One region of the Pantoea sp. y20 genome, then DNA from elsewhere that is predicted to be linked to it. Evidence: predicted binding sites of a transcription regulator. Region 1 holds the regulator's gene; each other region holds the start of a gene.
The links. Region 1 encodes CRP, which controls carbon source genes, mostly activating them, when cyclic AMP is high. Its sites were predicted from a motif close to ATGTGANNNNNNTCACAT; they were not measured.
Positions count from the first base shown of each region.

Region 2: a site for CRP is predicted at 3,273-3,290, ahead of yrbN (protein YrbN). Genes of this name have one in related genera too.
Region 3: a site for CRP is predicted at 1,770-1,787, ahead of rhaB (rhamnulokinase). Genes of this name have one in related genera too.

Region 1 covers NZ_CM142816.1:3,801,899-3,806,698, reverse strand. Annotated here, with positions in the region: gene ACYAC5_RS17725 (YccS/YhfK family putative transporter) at 1-1,625, opposite strand, end outside; gene crp (cAMP-activated global transcriptional regulator CRP) at 1,684-2,316, opposite strand; gene ACYAC5_RS17715 (OsmC family protein) at 2,622-3,026, shown strand; gene ACYAC5_RS17710 (phosphoribulokinase) at 3,088-3,957, opposite strand; gene ACYAC5_RS17705 (YheU family protein) at 4,019-4,237, opposite strand; gene ACYAC5_RS17700 (hydrolase) at 4,240-4,800, opposite strand, start outside.
Region 2 covers NZ_CM142816.1:601,710-606,509, reverse strand. Annotated here, with positions in the region: gene ACYAC5_RS02725 (AraC family transcriptional regulator) at 1-288, opposite strand, end outside; partial or broken gene ACYAC5_RS02720 (SDR family NAD(P)-dependent oxidoreductase) at 472-1,214, shown strand; gene ACYAC5_RS02715 (DEAD/DEAH family ATP-dependent RNA helicase) at 1,283-3,193, opposite strand; gene yrbN (protein YrbN) at 3,210-3,266, opposite strand; gene nlpI (lipoprotein NlpI) at 3,371-4,255, opposite strand; gene pnp (polyribonucleotide nucleotidyltransferase) at 4,385-4,800, opposite strand, start outside.
Region 3 covers NZ_CM142816.1:2,143,165-2,147,964, reverse strand. Annotated here, with positions in the region: gene rhaR (HTH-type transcriptional activator RhaR) at 1-804, opposite strand, end outside; gene rhaS (HTH-type transcriptional activator RhaS) at 820-1,641, opposite strand; gene rhaB (rhamnulokinase) at 1,932-3,404, shown strand; gene ACYAC5_RS10085 (L-rhamnose isomerase) at 3,397-4,653, shown strand; gene rhaD (rhamnulose-1-phosphate aldolase) at 4,664-4,800, shown strand, end outside.

The sequences.
Region 1 (4,800 bases):
GCCAGTTTATCGGGCGACTGTTCCGGCCCCAGCAGCAGTTGCAGCGCCTCCTGATAGGCTTCCAGCGCATCGTGCGCGTTCTTGCGCAGCAGCCCGCTTTGCCACTGCGGCCACAGCCAAATCATCCCGGCGAAGGCAATTAAACAGCCCATCAAGGTATCCATCATGCGCGGCAGCAGAAACTGCGCGCCGTTCAGCGACAGCAATTGCAGCGAATACACCGCCGTGACGGTAAAGCCAATCATCGACCAGCCATAATATTTCCGCGTGATCAGATAGCTCGCCAGCGTAATCCCCAGCATAAACAGCAGCGTGATCGATTCCGGCACCGCCAGCTGCAGCGACGCGGCGGCGATCAGCAATCCGGCGAAAGTGCCCAGCGCACGGTGCTGAATACGCACGCGCGTGGCGTTGTAACCGTTCTGGCTGACGAACATGATGGTCATCAGAATCCAGTAAGGTTTGGGGATGTTAAAGAACAGCGCCAGCGAGCTGCCAAACATCAGCATCACAGCGAAGCGGGCTGCGGTGCGTAACGCGGTGGATTTGAATGACAGATAACTGCGCAGCGCCGGCAACAGCGGCAAACGGCGCTGGCGATCGGCCATCAGGTCACGCGTGTAGAGCGGCTTCTGCGTACGCAATACGCGGGCGATGCGACTGAAGTGATACAGGCAGAAGTTGCCGACCGGATTATCCGGATGCTGGCGTGCAATTTTCTCCAGAGCGCCGAGCTGTTTCTCCATGTGAAAACGATCCGGCAGCTGATGGTAGAGAATCGCATCCGCCAGCACGCGCAGCCGCGCCGAAATAATTTTGGCGTTCCAGCGAATCACCGCTTCGGCGTGGCTCTCCTCAACCAGCTTCTGCACCTCTTCGGGCTGATGCAAACTCACGGAGATGTGTTCCTGTAAATCCAGCGCAACCTGAAAAGCGCGCGTCAGGCGTTTGTGGCTGTTATCGCGGCTCGCCGACAGCATATGCATTTGCTGATAGCAGGTGGTGATGAGATCGACCGCCTTTTGCTGGCGCGCCAGCAGCGGCGGCAGCGCTTTCTCCGGATCGGTCAGCTGCGTCAGTAAGGTGTATTTGGCATCGCAGTAATCCGCCAGCTCGCGGAACAGCAGGCTGAGCGATTCGCGCATCGGCTGCTCTTTCCACAGCCAGAACCAGAACCAGTTGAACAAGCCGTACCACAGCGTGCCGCCAATGTAGAGCAGCGGCGGCACCCACATCGGCATGCGTCCCACTAAGCTGAGCGTAAAGATGGCGGCGATGAGTGTGGCGGGCAGCAGGCGCGCGTGCAGCGGGCCGATTTCGCCGGTTACGCCAATCAGCAGCGGCAGCGCCAGCAAAATCAGTGGCAGCGGAATCTGGTAAGCGGTGAGGATTTGCATCAGGAAACTGCCGGTGGCAAACAGCGAACCACCCACAATCAGGCGTTTGAAGAAGCGTTTGTGCGGCGTATCCAGTCCCGCCATGTTGCAGCAGGCCGGCACTAACGAGAACAGCAGACCTTTTTGCAGATCGCCAAACAGCCAACCGAGAGCCACAGGCAGGCACAGCACCAGCGTTTGCCGCAGCGCATAGTTAACTTCGGGATGATAGATGATTCGGCGCCACATCAGCTCATCGCAAATAGAAACGGCGCGATGTTGCCATCACGCCGTGGGTGAGAAGAAATTAGCGGGTGCCGTAAACGACGATGGTTTTACCGTGTGCGGAGATCAGGTTCTGATCTTCCAGCATTTTCAGGATACGACCCACGGTTTCGCGTGAGCAGCCCACGATCTGACCAATCTCCTGACGGGTGATTTTGATTTGCATCCCGTCTGGGTGAGTCATCGCATCTGGCTGTTTGGCCAGATTTAGCAGCGTTTGCGCAATACGTCCGGTGACATCGAGGAAGGCAAGGTTGCCCACTTTCTCAGATGTCACTTGCAGACGACGCGCCATTTGCGACGAAAGTCGCATTAAAATATCCGGGTTTACCTGAATCAGCTGACGGAATTTTTTGTATGAAATTTCAGCCACTTCGCAGGCAGACTTCGCACGCACCCAAGCACTGCGTTCCTGGCCTTCTTCGAAAAGACCGAGTTCGCCGATGAAATCCCCCTGATTGAGGTAGGAGAGAATCATCTCTTTGCCTTCTTCATCTTTAATCAGTACCGCTACGGAACCTTTTACGATGTAGTACAGCGTTTCCGCTTTCTCACCCTGATGGATGAGCGTGCTTTTGGATGGATATTTGTGAATATGGCAATGGGACAGGAACCATTCGAGTGTAGGGTCTGTTTGCGGTTTGCCGAGAACCATTCGCTATTATCCTCTGTTGTAATCGTGCCCAAAACACAGGGGGCATTTTTTCCCTGTCAGGCGGTTTAATCGTCGAGCGTTTCCAGTAAAGGAAAAATTATTCCGGGTGGACTCTTAAGCTACGCTTTTGATTCTTCCGGCCTTCGTCTGTGATGACGAAAATATTTTCAGCACTGTTTGTAGCACAGCTTTTGCGAGCTGTCTTGTGTTGTCTCGCTTCAGCAGAAGGGGGATTACTCTGGATTGCTGTTTGTCAGGTGAAAGCGTACTCTGGCGGCAAAACCGCCGCTTCAGGAGAAAGAATCATGCAGGCACGAGTGAAATGGGTGGAAGGTCTTACCTTTCTCGGAGAATCCTCATCCGGCCATCAGGTATTGATGGATGGTAATTCCGGTGATAAAGCGCCAAGTCCAATGGAGATGGTGCTGATGGCCGCGGGCGGCTGTAGCGCTATTGATGTGGTGTCGATCCTGCAAAAAGGGCGCAGCGATGTGGCCGATTGCGAAGTGAAGCTCACATCGGAACGCCGTGAAGAAGCGCCACGCATTTTTACCCACATCAACCTGCATTTTATCGTTAGCGGTAAAGCATTGAGCGACAAGGCCGTTTCGCGTGCGGTTGATCTGTCAGCGGAAAAATATTGCTCGGTAGCGATCATGCTGGGTAAAGGCGTGGAAATTACCCACAGCTATGAAGTGATCGAGTTATAACTCGGATTGTAGCGGCGCAATTTATTGCGCAATAAATTGCGCCGCTACGGAATGACTCCGCTTATTCAATCCGCTTCCCTTCAATCAGTCGCTGTACCAGCGGCAGCATAATCAGCTCCATCGCCAATCCCATTTTGCCACCCGGCACCACCAGCGTATTGATGTGCGAAATAAACGATCCCTGAATCATCGCCAGCAGATAGGGGAACGCGATGCCTTCCAGACCACGGAAATGAATCACCACGAAGCTTTCGTCGAGCGACGGAATTTCGCGTGCGGCAAACGGGTTTGAGGTATCAACGGTCGGCACGCGCTGGAAGTTAATGTGGGTGCGCGAGAACTGTGGCGTGATGAAGTTAATGTAATCCTCCATTGACCGCACCACCGAATCCATCACCGCTTCGCGTGAATGGCCGCGCTCGCTGGTGTCACGCACCAGCTTCTGAATCCACTCAAGGTTAACAATCGGCACCACGCCAACCAGCAGATCGACATGCTCCGCCACATTTTGCTGCTGCGTGACCACGCCGCCGTGTAAGCCTTCATAGAACAGCACATCGGTGTTTTCCGGCAGCGGCTGCCACGGCGTAAAGGTGCCCGGCACCTGATTCCACGGCACGGCTTCATCGTAGGTATGCAGATATTTGCGCGATTCGCCAAGGCCGGTTTGGCCGTAATGTTTAAACGTCTGCTCCAGCAGGCCGAAGTCGTTGGCTTCCGGGCCGAAGTAGCTGATGTGGCGCCCGAGATCGCGCGCCTTGCGGATCGCCATGTCCATTTCCGGACGTGTGTAGCGATGGAAACTGTCGCCTTCGAGTTCCGCCGCATGCAAATTCAGCTGCTGGAAAATTTTACGGAAGGCGAGGCTGGTGGTGGTGGTTCCGGCGCCGCTGGAACCGGTGACGGCAATAATTGGATGCCTGGCTGACATAACAGAGCTCCCTGTGAAGTCCGGCGATGAGCATTGTTACCACGAATTGCCGCGGGGTGCATCAGCCGCGGAATTCACCCTTCGGCATAATATTGATCGATTCATGCAGTTCCGACCACACCAGCACCACGTCGCCGCGCTCCAGTTGGCGGCGTACGTCGGCGACTTTTTGCAGCAAACTGCGTTCCTGCTCGCCGTAATCAGTGCCTTCGCGTAACACGAAGGTTTCAATCAGGTTTTCCAGCGTGTCCGCTTCGAGTTCTTGCCAGGGAATAATCACAATTACACATCCAGATAGGTTGAGAGCCAGTCGGGCACGCGCTGTTCCAGCCACATTTTCGGTTTAAGAACGGTGCCGCCGACGAAACCGACGTGGCCGCCTTGCTGCGTCAGCTGATACTGAATGGAGGCTGACAGCTGGTCAGGTTGCGGAATAACGGCATCGGTCATAAAGGGATCGTCTTGCGCGTGAATGATCAACAGCGGTTTACGCACGCCGGTCAGCAACGGCATCGCGCTGGCTCGTTGATAATAGTCGTTGGCGTCAATAAAACCGTGCGCACGTGCGGTTATCGCATCATCGAACTCGCGTAAGCGGCGGAAAGCACGTAACTGGCTGAGATCGACCGGCAGCGTGCCAGGCCAGGCGCGCAGTTTGCGCGTGGCGTTCTTTTTCAGCTGCGTCAGTAAATAGTGCTGATAAAAGCGTGAAAACCCCACATCCAGCTTGCCGCTGCAAGGCTCGAGCGCCAGCGGCGCTGAGATGGCGATGCCGGCATCAATCGGTACATCGTGACCTTGCTGACCCAGCAGGCAAGCGAGCATGTTGCCGCCCAGCGAAAC
Region 2 (4,800 bases), 1.0 Mb from region 1:
CGGTTTCTCTGGCGTTGCCATGACCACGCAGGATTGCACCGGCATATCAAGCGTCACCAACAGTAAATCGCCCGGCCCGTAATGCATCACTTCATCACCCATGCGCAGCGCTTTTTGCCCCTGCGCGATCAGGGCAAAGCTCGCCCAGGTCGCCACATGCGCCAAACTGGTGGGCTGAGAACTGCGGCCGAAAGAGAGAAAATCGATTGGGCAATAGTGACGACCATCCTGCGGTGCGTGGCGAGCAATAATTGTCACCAACTGCTGCCATTGTTCCTGATGAATCATGCGCTCGGTGCTCCGCGGTAAGAAATCACTGATTTAATATTCTCGCTTGTGGTTGGCGCTGCGACTAGTCCTTGAACAGCAGATTTGCAGGATCGTGCAAGAAGCTTGCAGGATTGCGCTACCACCCGATTGTATGGACAGCGCATGCTTTATTTTCCCCGAAATCTCAGGTGGAGAGACACGATGAAAACACTTGAAGGTAAAATTGCGCTGGTGACGGGCGCTTCGAAAGGCATTGGTGCCGCCATCGCCATGACTTTCGCGGCGGCCGGTGCTCGGGTAGTGGTGAATTATCTTCAGGACGAAGTGGGTGCGGCGGATGTGGTGACCGACATTCAGGCGCTGGGTAGCGACGCCATCGCCGTACAGGCTGATATCTCACGCGAGGCCGATGTGCAGCGCTTGTTCGCTAGCAGCATTGAGCAGTTTGGCGCGCCCGATATTGTGGTGAATAACGCCGGCATTTTTCACCACGGTGACTTTGCCGAGCTTAGCCTCAGCGAGATGCAGCAGCAGCTGAATGTGAATCTGCTGGGTACCTTGCTGGTGTGTCAGCAGGCGGCAAAACATTTCCCCGCACGCGGCGGTTCCATCATCAACCTTAGCGCTTTAAATAGCCAACGCAGCACGCCCGGCTCGGTTGGGCAGCAACCAAAGGCGCGATCGATACCTTAACGCAGGGCCTCGCACGCGAGCTTGGGCCACGTAATATTCGCGTCAATGCGTTAGCACCCGGCATTATTTTGACTGAAGGTTTGCTGGCGGCGAAGAAGATGCACCCGGAGTTGAAAGCACAGCTGATAGCGGCAACGCCGCTCGGACGCTTTGGCTTGCCGGAAGATGTGGCGCAGGTGGCGCTGTTTCTGGCGTCAGAAGAGTCAGCTTACGTTAGCGGTGAACGCGTGCTGATTGCTGGTGGCGTGTAAAATTTACTTTCCACAGGCATAAAAAAAGGGACGCATTAGCGTCCCTTTTTACTTTTCGCGTTTATCGCTTATGCGTCACGACGACGTGGTGCAGCAGCGCCTTCTGGACGCGGGCCACGACCACCTTCACGGCTGAAGCGTCCGCCTTCACGGCCACCTTCACGACGTTCGGAGAAGCGACGTGGAGCGCCTTCGCCACGTGGAGCACCATCACCGCGCGGTGCGCCATTGCCACGACGTTCGCCGCCAGCAGATGGACGACGTTCGCTACGCTCGTGCACTGGCGCATCACCCATCAGCTGCATATTCATCGGTTTGTTCAGAATACGCGTACGAGTGAAGTGCTGCAGCACTTCGCCCGGCATGCCTTTCGGCAGTTCGATGGTTGAGTGAGTACCAAACAGCTTGATGTTACCGATGTAACGGCTGCTGATGTCACCTTCGTTAGCGATCGCGCCAACGATGTGACGAACTTCAACACCATCATCACGGCCCACTTCAATGCGGTACAGCTGCATTTCGCCAACGTCACGACGTTCACGACGTGGACGATCACCATCACGGCTGTCACGGCTTTCGCGTGGACCACGAGAATCACGTGAATCGCGACGCTCACCACGGTCAGGACGATCGCTGAACTCGCGACGCGCTGGACGCGGTGCTTCTGGTGGCAGAATCAGTGGACGTTCGCCCTGAGCCATTTTCAGCAGTGCTGCGGCCAGCGTTTCGATATCCAGATCTTCGCCCGGCTGCATTTTGCTCAGCAGTGCGCGGTACTGGTCCAGATCGCTGCTTTCCAGCTGCTGCTGTACTTTAGCCGCGAACTTAGCCAGACGACGCTCACCCAGCAGTTCTGCGTTCGGCAGCTCAACTTCTGGAATAGTCAGCTTCATGGTGCGTTCGATGTTGCGCAGCAGACGACGCTCGCGGTTCTCGACGAACAGCAACGCACGACCTGCACGACCAGCACGGCCGGTACGGCCGATACGGTGAACGTAAGACTCTGCATCCATTGGGATATCAAAGTTTACGACCAGACTGATACGCTCAACGTCCAGACCACGTGCTGCAACGTCGGTTGCGATCAGGATGTCGAGACGACCATCTTTCAAACGCTCCAGCGTCTGCTCACGCAGTGCCTGGTTCATGTCGCCGTTCAGTGCTGCGCTGTTATAACCGCTGCGCTCCAGCGCTTCGGCCACTTCCAGCGTGGCATTTTTGGTACGCACGAAGATGATGGCTGCATCGAAATCTTCCGCTTCCAGGAAACGAACCAGCGCATCAGTTTTACGGCCGTAAGCGGTCCAGTAAGACTGAGAAATGTCCGGGCGCGTAGTCAGGCTTGACTGGATGCGCACTTCCTGTGGATCTTTCATGAAGCGCTTGGTAATACGACGAATCGCTTCTGGCATGGTGGCTGAGAACAGCGCGGTCTGATGACCGTCTGGAATCTGCGCCATGATGGTTTCAACGTCTTCGATGAAGCCCATACGCAGCATTTCATCCGCTTCGTCCAGCACCAGACCGCGCAGGTTAGACAGATCTAACGTGCCACGCTTCAGGTGATCCAGCAGACGACCAGGGGTACCGACAACAACTTGTGGTCCCTGACGCAGTGCGCGCAGCTGTACGTCATAACGTTGGCCGCCGTACAGGGCTACCACGTTAATGCCACGCATGTGTTTAGAGAATTCTGTGACGGCTTCAGCAACCTGTACCGCCAATTCGCGGGTAGGTGCCAGCACCAAAATTTGCGGTGCTTTAACAGTAGGATCAATGTTGTTTAGCAGCGGCAGTGAGAATGCCGCAGTTTTACCACTACCGGTCTGCGCCATACCCAACACGTCACGGCCAGCCAGCAGGTGAGGAATACACTCAGCCTGGATTGGAGAAGGCTTTACGTAGCCCATACCGTTCAGTGATTCGAGGATGTCGGCGTTCAGGCCAAGGTCAGCAAAAGTGGTTTGAATATCAGTCATGTAGTACACGTGCCTCTTAGATTGCGGCGGCCAGTCTACATAACTCGTCGTGAAAACTTTCAGTCATTTTCATCAAAAAGTGTGAACCGGCTCAAATTAGAAGTTTTGACGAACAGAAAAGCCCTCATCTCTGAAGATGATGACTTTACAGGTATTCAGGCAATAAAAGTTCGTCAGCTATTGCTGGTCAGATTCTGATAAATCGTCTTGTGTCTGGCCGAGTTGCGCCAGTTCCAACAATGCGTATCGGTGCTCAACAAAGTTATTAACGTTGTTGGCCACCGCCAGTTTGAACAACGCTTTCGCGTCGTCCTTCTCCCCCAGACTTAGGTAATACTTACCTAAATAGAAGTTGGTTTCACTGAGATGTTCAGCGAGCGAGGTGTTATCCGTTGCGTCCGCCTTGAGACGTTCCATCAGCGTTTTTTCACTGATGTCGCCAAGGTAGAACTCGACAATATTCCATCCCCATTGATCGCGAACCGCTTTGTCATGACGCTGTCTCAGCGTAACTTTTGCCTTGTCGGCATCCATATCGCTTTCAACGAGATAGAGCCAAAGGCTGCGGAATGGATCGTTAGGATCGTCTTGATAAAACGCCAGCAGATCATCTTGCGCTAACTTGTATCGACCGCCGTAATAGAGGGCGATACCACGGTTTAAATGCGCATAGTTGTAAGTTGGATCAAGCTCAAGTACAGAATCAAACGCTTCATAGGCAGCATCAAAGTTACCTGCCTGCGTTAAGTATATACCGAGATAGTTGAATACCTCAGGCATATCTGGTCTTATAGACAGCGCTTGCGAAAAATCGTTCCGCGCTAATGCCCTCAGACCCAAACTATCATACAACACTCCGCGCTCATATAATAGCTGTGCGCGTTCATCATCGGTCAGGGCACGACTGGCAAGAATTTGTTCCATTCGCGCCAGGATCACCTCTTGCTGCAGTGTGGGCTGCAAAGGTACTGCCAGAACTTCGTTCTTACGCCAATTGGAGTTGCTGCATCCTGCCAGCGTGATAGCTGTCGCAACAAAACACCAGCGCAAAAAAGGCTTCATTTCCCACTCCCGAATACAAACATTGGGACAACCATCCTGTCATCCTCCTGCTGTGCACAAGGATTCCCGCCCTCGCGATGATCTAAACACCTCTCCCCGCAAAGCAGGGAGAGGTAAATCGGTAAACGCTTACTCGGCGTCAGATGCATCAGATGCAGCGGTAGCAACTTCTTCCGCTGGTTTCTGCTCTGTCGCTTCTTTGATGCTCAGGCGTACACGGCCCTGACGGTCCACTTCCATGACTTTCACTGGAACTTCCTGGCCCATCTGCAGGTAATCGGTCACTTTCTCTACGCGCTTGTCGGCGATCTGAGAGATGTGCACCAAACCTTCTTTACCGCCGCCGATTGCCACGAAGGCACCGAAATCAACGATACGTGTCACTTTACCAGAGTAAACGCGACCAACTTCGATCTCAGCAGTGATCTCTTCGATACGACGAATGGCTTCTTTGGCTTTCAGGCCATCAGTAGCAGCAATCTTCACGGTACCGTCATCTTCGATTTCGATGGTGGTGCCGGTTTCTTCGGTCAGCGCACGGATCA
Region 3 (4,800 bases), 1.7 Mb from region 1:
CGGCGTTAAACCGGTTTCCCGCGTAAACACCACCGAAAAGTAGTTACTGTCATCGAAGCCGCAACGCGCGGCCACTTCACTGATTAAGCAATCCTGCGTCCGCAGCAGATATTTCGCCTGACACAGCTGTAGTTGCCGCAGATAGTGTCCCACGGTCATACCGGTTTGCTGGCGAAACAGTTGCTTCAATGCGCGCTCGCTCAACTGATTCTGCTGACAGAACACTGCCAAATCGAATGGACGGCTGATGGCACCTTGCAATGCTGACATCAGCAGATCCAGTTGCTCACCCTCAGGTAATGCCCAGGGCCGATCGGCGGCATAACCGTGACGGCGCAGAATCAATGCTAATTGCAAAAACAGCGCCTCAGAGAGTTGAATCGATAGCGAATCACTTTTGCGGCTTTCGCGTTCCAGCTGGCTAATCACACCGCGCGCTAACGCCATCCCGCGGGTGGTCAAACGCCAGCAGCCCGGCGAATCTTCTTCTTGCGGCGGCAACAACTGGCTCCAGTCAAGGCTAAGACGAAAGCGATCGCGGCAGTAAAGAATGTTATCCAGCGCCAGATCGTTGACGCTGTCATAGCTGTGGCAGTCGTTATCGTGAATGTAAAAAACGTCGCCGCAGGTTACCAACCATGGACGATCGTTCAACACATGCAGGCCGTTACCGCGCCAGACGATAACGATTTCACTGAATTCATGACGGTGCGGAGGAAAGGAGGGCTGCGGCATGCGCTCGGCCACCGCAATCGGCAGATTGGAGGCCGGAAAATAGTCTTCCCGCGTTAAGATCAGCGACATGAGGAAACGCTCCAGTTATAGCATCTGCTGGCGCTCCGCTCTGGGCGCACAGCCAAATTCCCGCCGGAACAGCGTGGAGAAGTGATTGCTGTCACCAAATCCACACTGGTAGGCGATGTCTGTAATGCGCATATCGCTATGACGCAGTAAATGCCGCGCCTGTAACAGGCGAAGCCGATTAAGGTAACGCTGCGGTGTATTACCGGTTTGCTGCTTCATCTGGCGGTGCAGAGTGCGCAGCGACAATGAAAAACGATCGGCTAATGCATCCCACACAATCTCTTCACTGTAGTGCTCATTGAGCCAGTCGAGCAACCGATGTAAGCGTGCTTCCTGATCCTGTGATTGATCGTTGTGAGCCGCTTCGCGCAACAACACCAGCAGTTGCAGAAAAAGTTGCTCCTGACGTGCGTGACGTTCCAGCGACCACACATCTTGCTGCTTCATCTGCGTAACGATTTGCAGCGCCTGCGCCATCACCTTGTGATTAATGCGCCAGTGCGACGCGTAGTGATCCTCTTCTTCGCGCGGCAGGAGAGCCTGCAAACCCGAGAGAAAACGAAATGACGCCGGACTGCGATACAGCACGTTGGTCAGGCACAAATTTTCCGTTTGCTCATAAAGATGACGATCGTGATCGCGCACAAAGCATACGCATCCTGCGGATAAAGCTTGTGGCTGACCGTTAAACACATGAATGCCAGAACCGTGTTCCACCAACACGATTTCATGGAAATCATGATGGTGTTCCGGAAATGCCTGCTGCGGCACACGCGGCTCGATGGCGATGGCGTAATTCCCTTCAGGGAAGAAATCTGCGCTATGTAGAACGGTCATGATTCGCCTCTTAATTAACTCAACCGTTGCCGAGTCTACGCAGGCGCCCCGCACCTTACCTTGAATTTTCATCTTAGTGACGCAGGAAAATGGCTAATTTTTCAAGATCTCACCGGCGATTGACAGAAATGCGGCAAGGCTCACATCTCGCCACTTGTGTGGTTCTGTGAGCTTTCTCACGAACTTCTTTGTCAGCCTGCCAGTGACTATTACGCACTGGCAGTAAGGGGAAGGTGGCAAAAAGCGGAGATTTCTAATCTGTAGTCATCTCATTACAGGAAGAACACGCCATGAGTATGCGTAACATTGTTGCCATTGATTTAGGCGCATCCAGCGGGCGCGTGATGCTCGCACAATGGAGTTCAGCGAATCAGCAGATCAGCCTGCGCGAAGTGCGTCGCTTCACCAATCAGCGTGTGCGCCGTGCAGATTATGATTGTTGGGATTTGGATCGACTGGAGCAAGAGATTCGTTTAGGGCTGGCCCAGCTTGATGATGAAGGCATTGTGCCGGACAGCATTGGCATCGATACCTGGGGCGTTGATTTGGTGTTGCTGGATGCCAACGGTAAACGCGTCGGCGAGGCGGTAAGTTATCGCGATAAGCGTACAGAAGGGCACATGGCTCAGGCCATTAACGATCTCGGCAAAGGAGCAATCTATCAGCGCACCGGCATTCAATTCTTGCCGTTCAACACCCTTTATCAACTGCACGCACTGCATCAGCAGCAGCCAGATTGGCAGGAAAAAGTGCAGTATGCGCTGATGATTCCTGACTATCTGCACTATCGCCTTACCGGCCAGATGAACTGGGAATACACCAACGCCACCACCACACAACTGCTCAATATTCACAGCGGCGAATGGGACAGCGATTTGCTTGCGTGGGCTGGCGTGCCGGCTAAGTGGTTCGGCAAACCCACATCGCCAGGTAACACTGTCGGTAACTGGACCAGCGCCAGCGGCAACCACGTTCCGGTGATCGCGGTTGCGACTCACGATACGGCGAGCGCGGTTTTGGCCACCCCGTTAATGCAGGATGATGCCGCTTATCTCAGCTCGGGAACTTGGTCACTGATGGGGATTGAGAGCTTGCAGCCTTGTGTCAGCACGGCGGCGCTCAATGCCAACGTAACCAATGAAGGTGGAGCAGAAGGCTACCGCGTTCTGAAAAACATTATGGGTTTGTGGCTGCTGCAACGTGTCTGCACTGAGCTGCAAATTACCGATCTCTGTTCGCTGATCAAAGAAGCCGCAAAAGAGCCCGCCTGTCGTACGCTGGTTAACCCCAATCACAGCCGTTTTATCAATCCAGACAGCATGGTTCAGGAGATTCAAAACGCCTGCGCCGAACAGAACATGCCCGTACCGCAGACGCCGGCTGCGCTGGCTCGCACCATCTTCGACAGTCTGGCCTTACTCTATCGCCAGGTTATTGGCGAACTCGGCACACTGCGCGCGGCACCGCTGCGTCAACTGCATGTGGTGGGCGGCGGCAGTCAGAACCCGCTGTTAAATCAATTGTGTGCCGATGCCTGTCAGCTGCCGGTATTGGCGGGGCCGATTGAAGCCTCGACGCTCGGCAACGTCGGCTGCCAGCTCATTGCTTTGGGCGAACTGCGTGACGTCAGCGATTTACGCCGCTGCATTAGCCAAAACTTCCCGTTAGAAAAATTTGAACCGTTGAACAACAGCGCCTTCGCTGCCCATCAGGCACGCTTTGCAGCGCTCAGCCAACCTGCTAAGGAACTTGCATATGACTAAGCTGATTGAACAGGCCTTCGAACTGGCCAAACAACGTTACGCCGCCATCGGTGTGGATGTGGAACAGGTAATGGCGCAGCTGGATGGCATTCCGGTCTCGATGCACTGCTGGCAAGGTGATGACGTGCGCGGCTTCGAAAATCCGAACGGTGAACTGACCGGCGGTATTCAGGCTACCGGCAACTATCCGGGACGCGCCCGTAATGCTGATGAGCTGCGCTCTGATGTTGAAAAAGCGATGTCACTCATTCCGGGTGCTAAACGCCTCAACCTGCATGCGATTTATCTGGAGAGCGATAAGCCGGTCGACCGTGATGCGATTGAACCGAAACACTTCAGCAACTGGGTGGAATGGGCCAAAACGCACAAGCTGGGCCTCGATTTTAATCCAAGCTGTTTCTCCCATCCGCTGAGCGCCGATGGCTTTACCTTGTCACACGCCGACAAAGGGATTCGTCAGTTCTGGATCGATCACTGCAAGGCCAGCCGTCGTATCTCTGCACACTTTGGTGAGCAACTGGGTACCGCATCCGTTATGAATATCTGGGTGCCGGACGGAATGAAAGATCTCACCGTCGATCGTTTAGGACCGCGTCAACGCCTGGCGAGTGCGCTTGATGAAGTGATCAGTGAAAAACTCAATCCTGCGCACCACATTGATGCGGTAGAGAGCAAACTGTTTGGCATCGGCGCAGAGAGCTACACCGTGGGTTCCAATGAATTCTGCCTGGGTTATGCCAGCAGCCGCCAGACCGCGCTGACTCTGGACGCCGGCCACTTCCATCCAACCGAAGTGATTTCCGACAAAATTTCCACGGCCATGCTCTATGTGCCGCGCCTGCTGCTGCACGTAAGCCGTCCGGTGCGCTGGGACAGCGATCACGTGGTGATTCTCGACGATGAAACCCAGGCCATCGCTACCGAGATCGCGCGCCACAAATTGTTCGACAAGGTGCACATCGGTCTCGACTTCTTCGATGCGTCGATCAACCGCATCGCGGCGTGGGTAATTGGGACACGCAATGCCAAAAAAGCGCTGCTGCGTGCTCTGCTGGAACCTACCGACCAGTTACGCAAGCTGGAGAACGAAGGGGATTACACCGGCCGCCTGGCGATGCTGGAAGAACAAAAATCGTTGCCGTGGCAAGCGGTGTGGGAAGCCTGGTGTCTGCGCCACGATGTCCCTGCTGATGCCAGCTGGCTGAGCGAAGTCCGTCATTATGAACAACAAACACTGCGTCAACGTTAAGGTACACACCATGCAAAATATCCTCTCTTCCGCTTTTGTTCAGGGAATGGTTAAAGCGACCAGCGACATGTGGTTGAAAGGCTGGGATGAGCGTAATGGCGGCAACGTCAGCTTACGTTTACTGCCGGAAGAAGTTAATGATTTCGC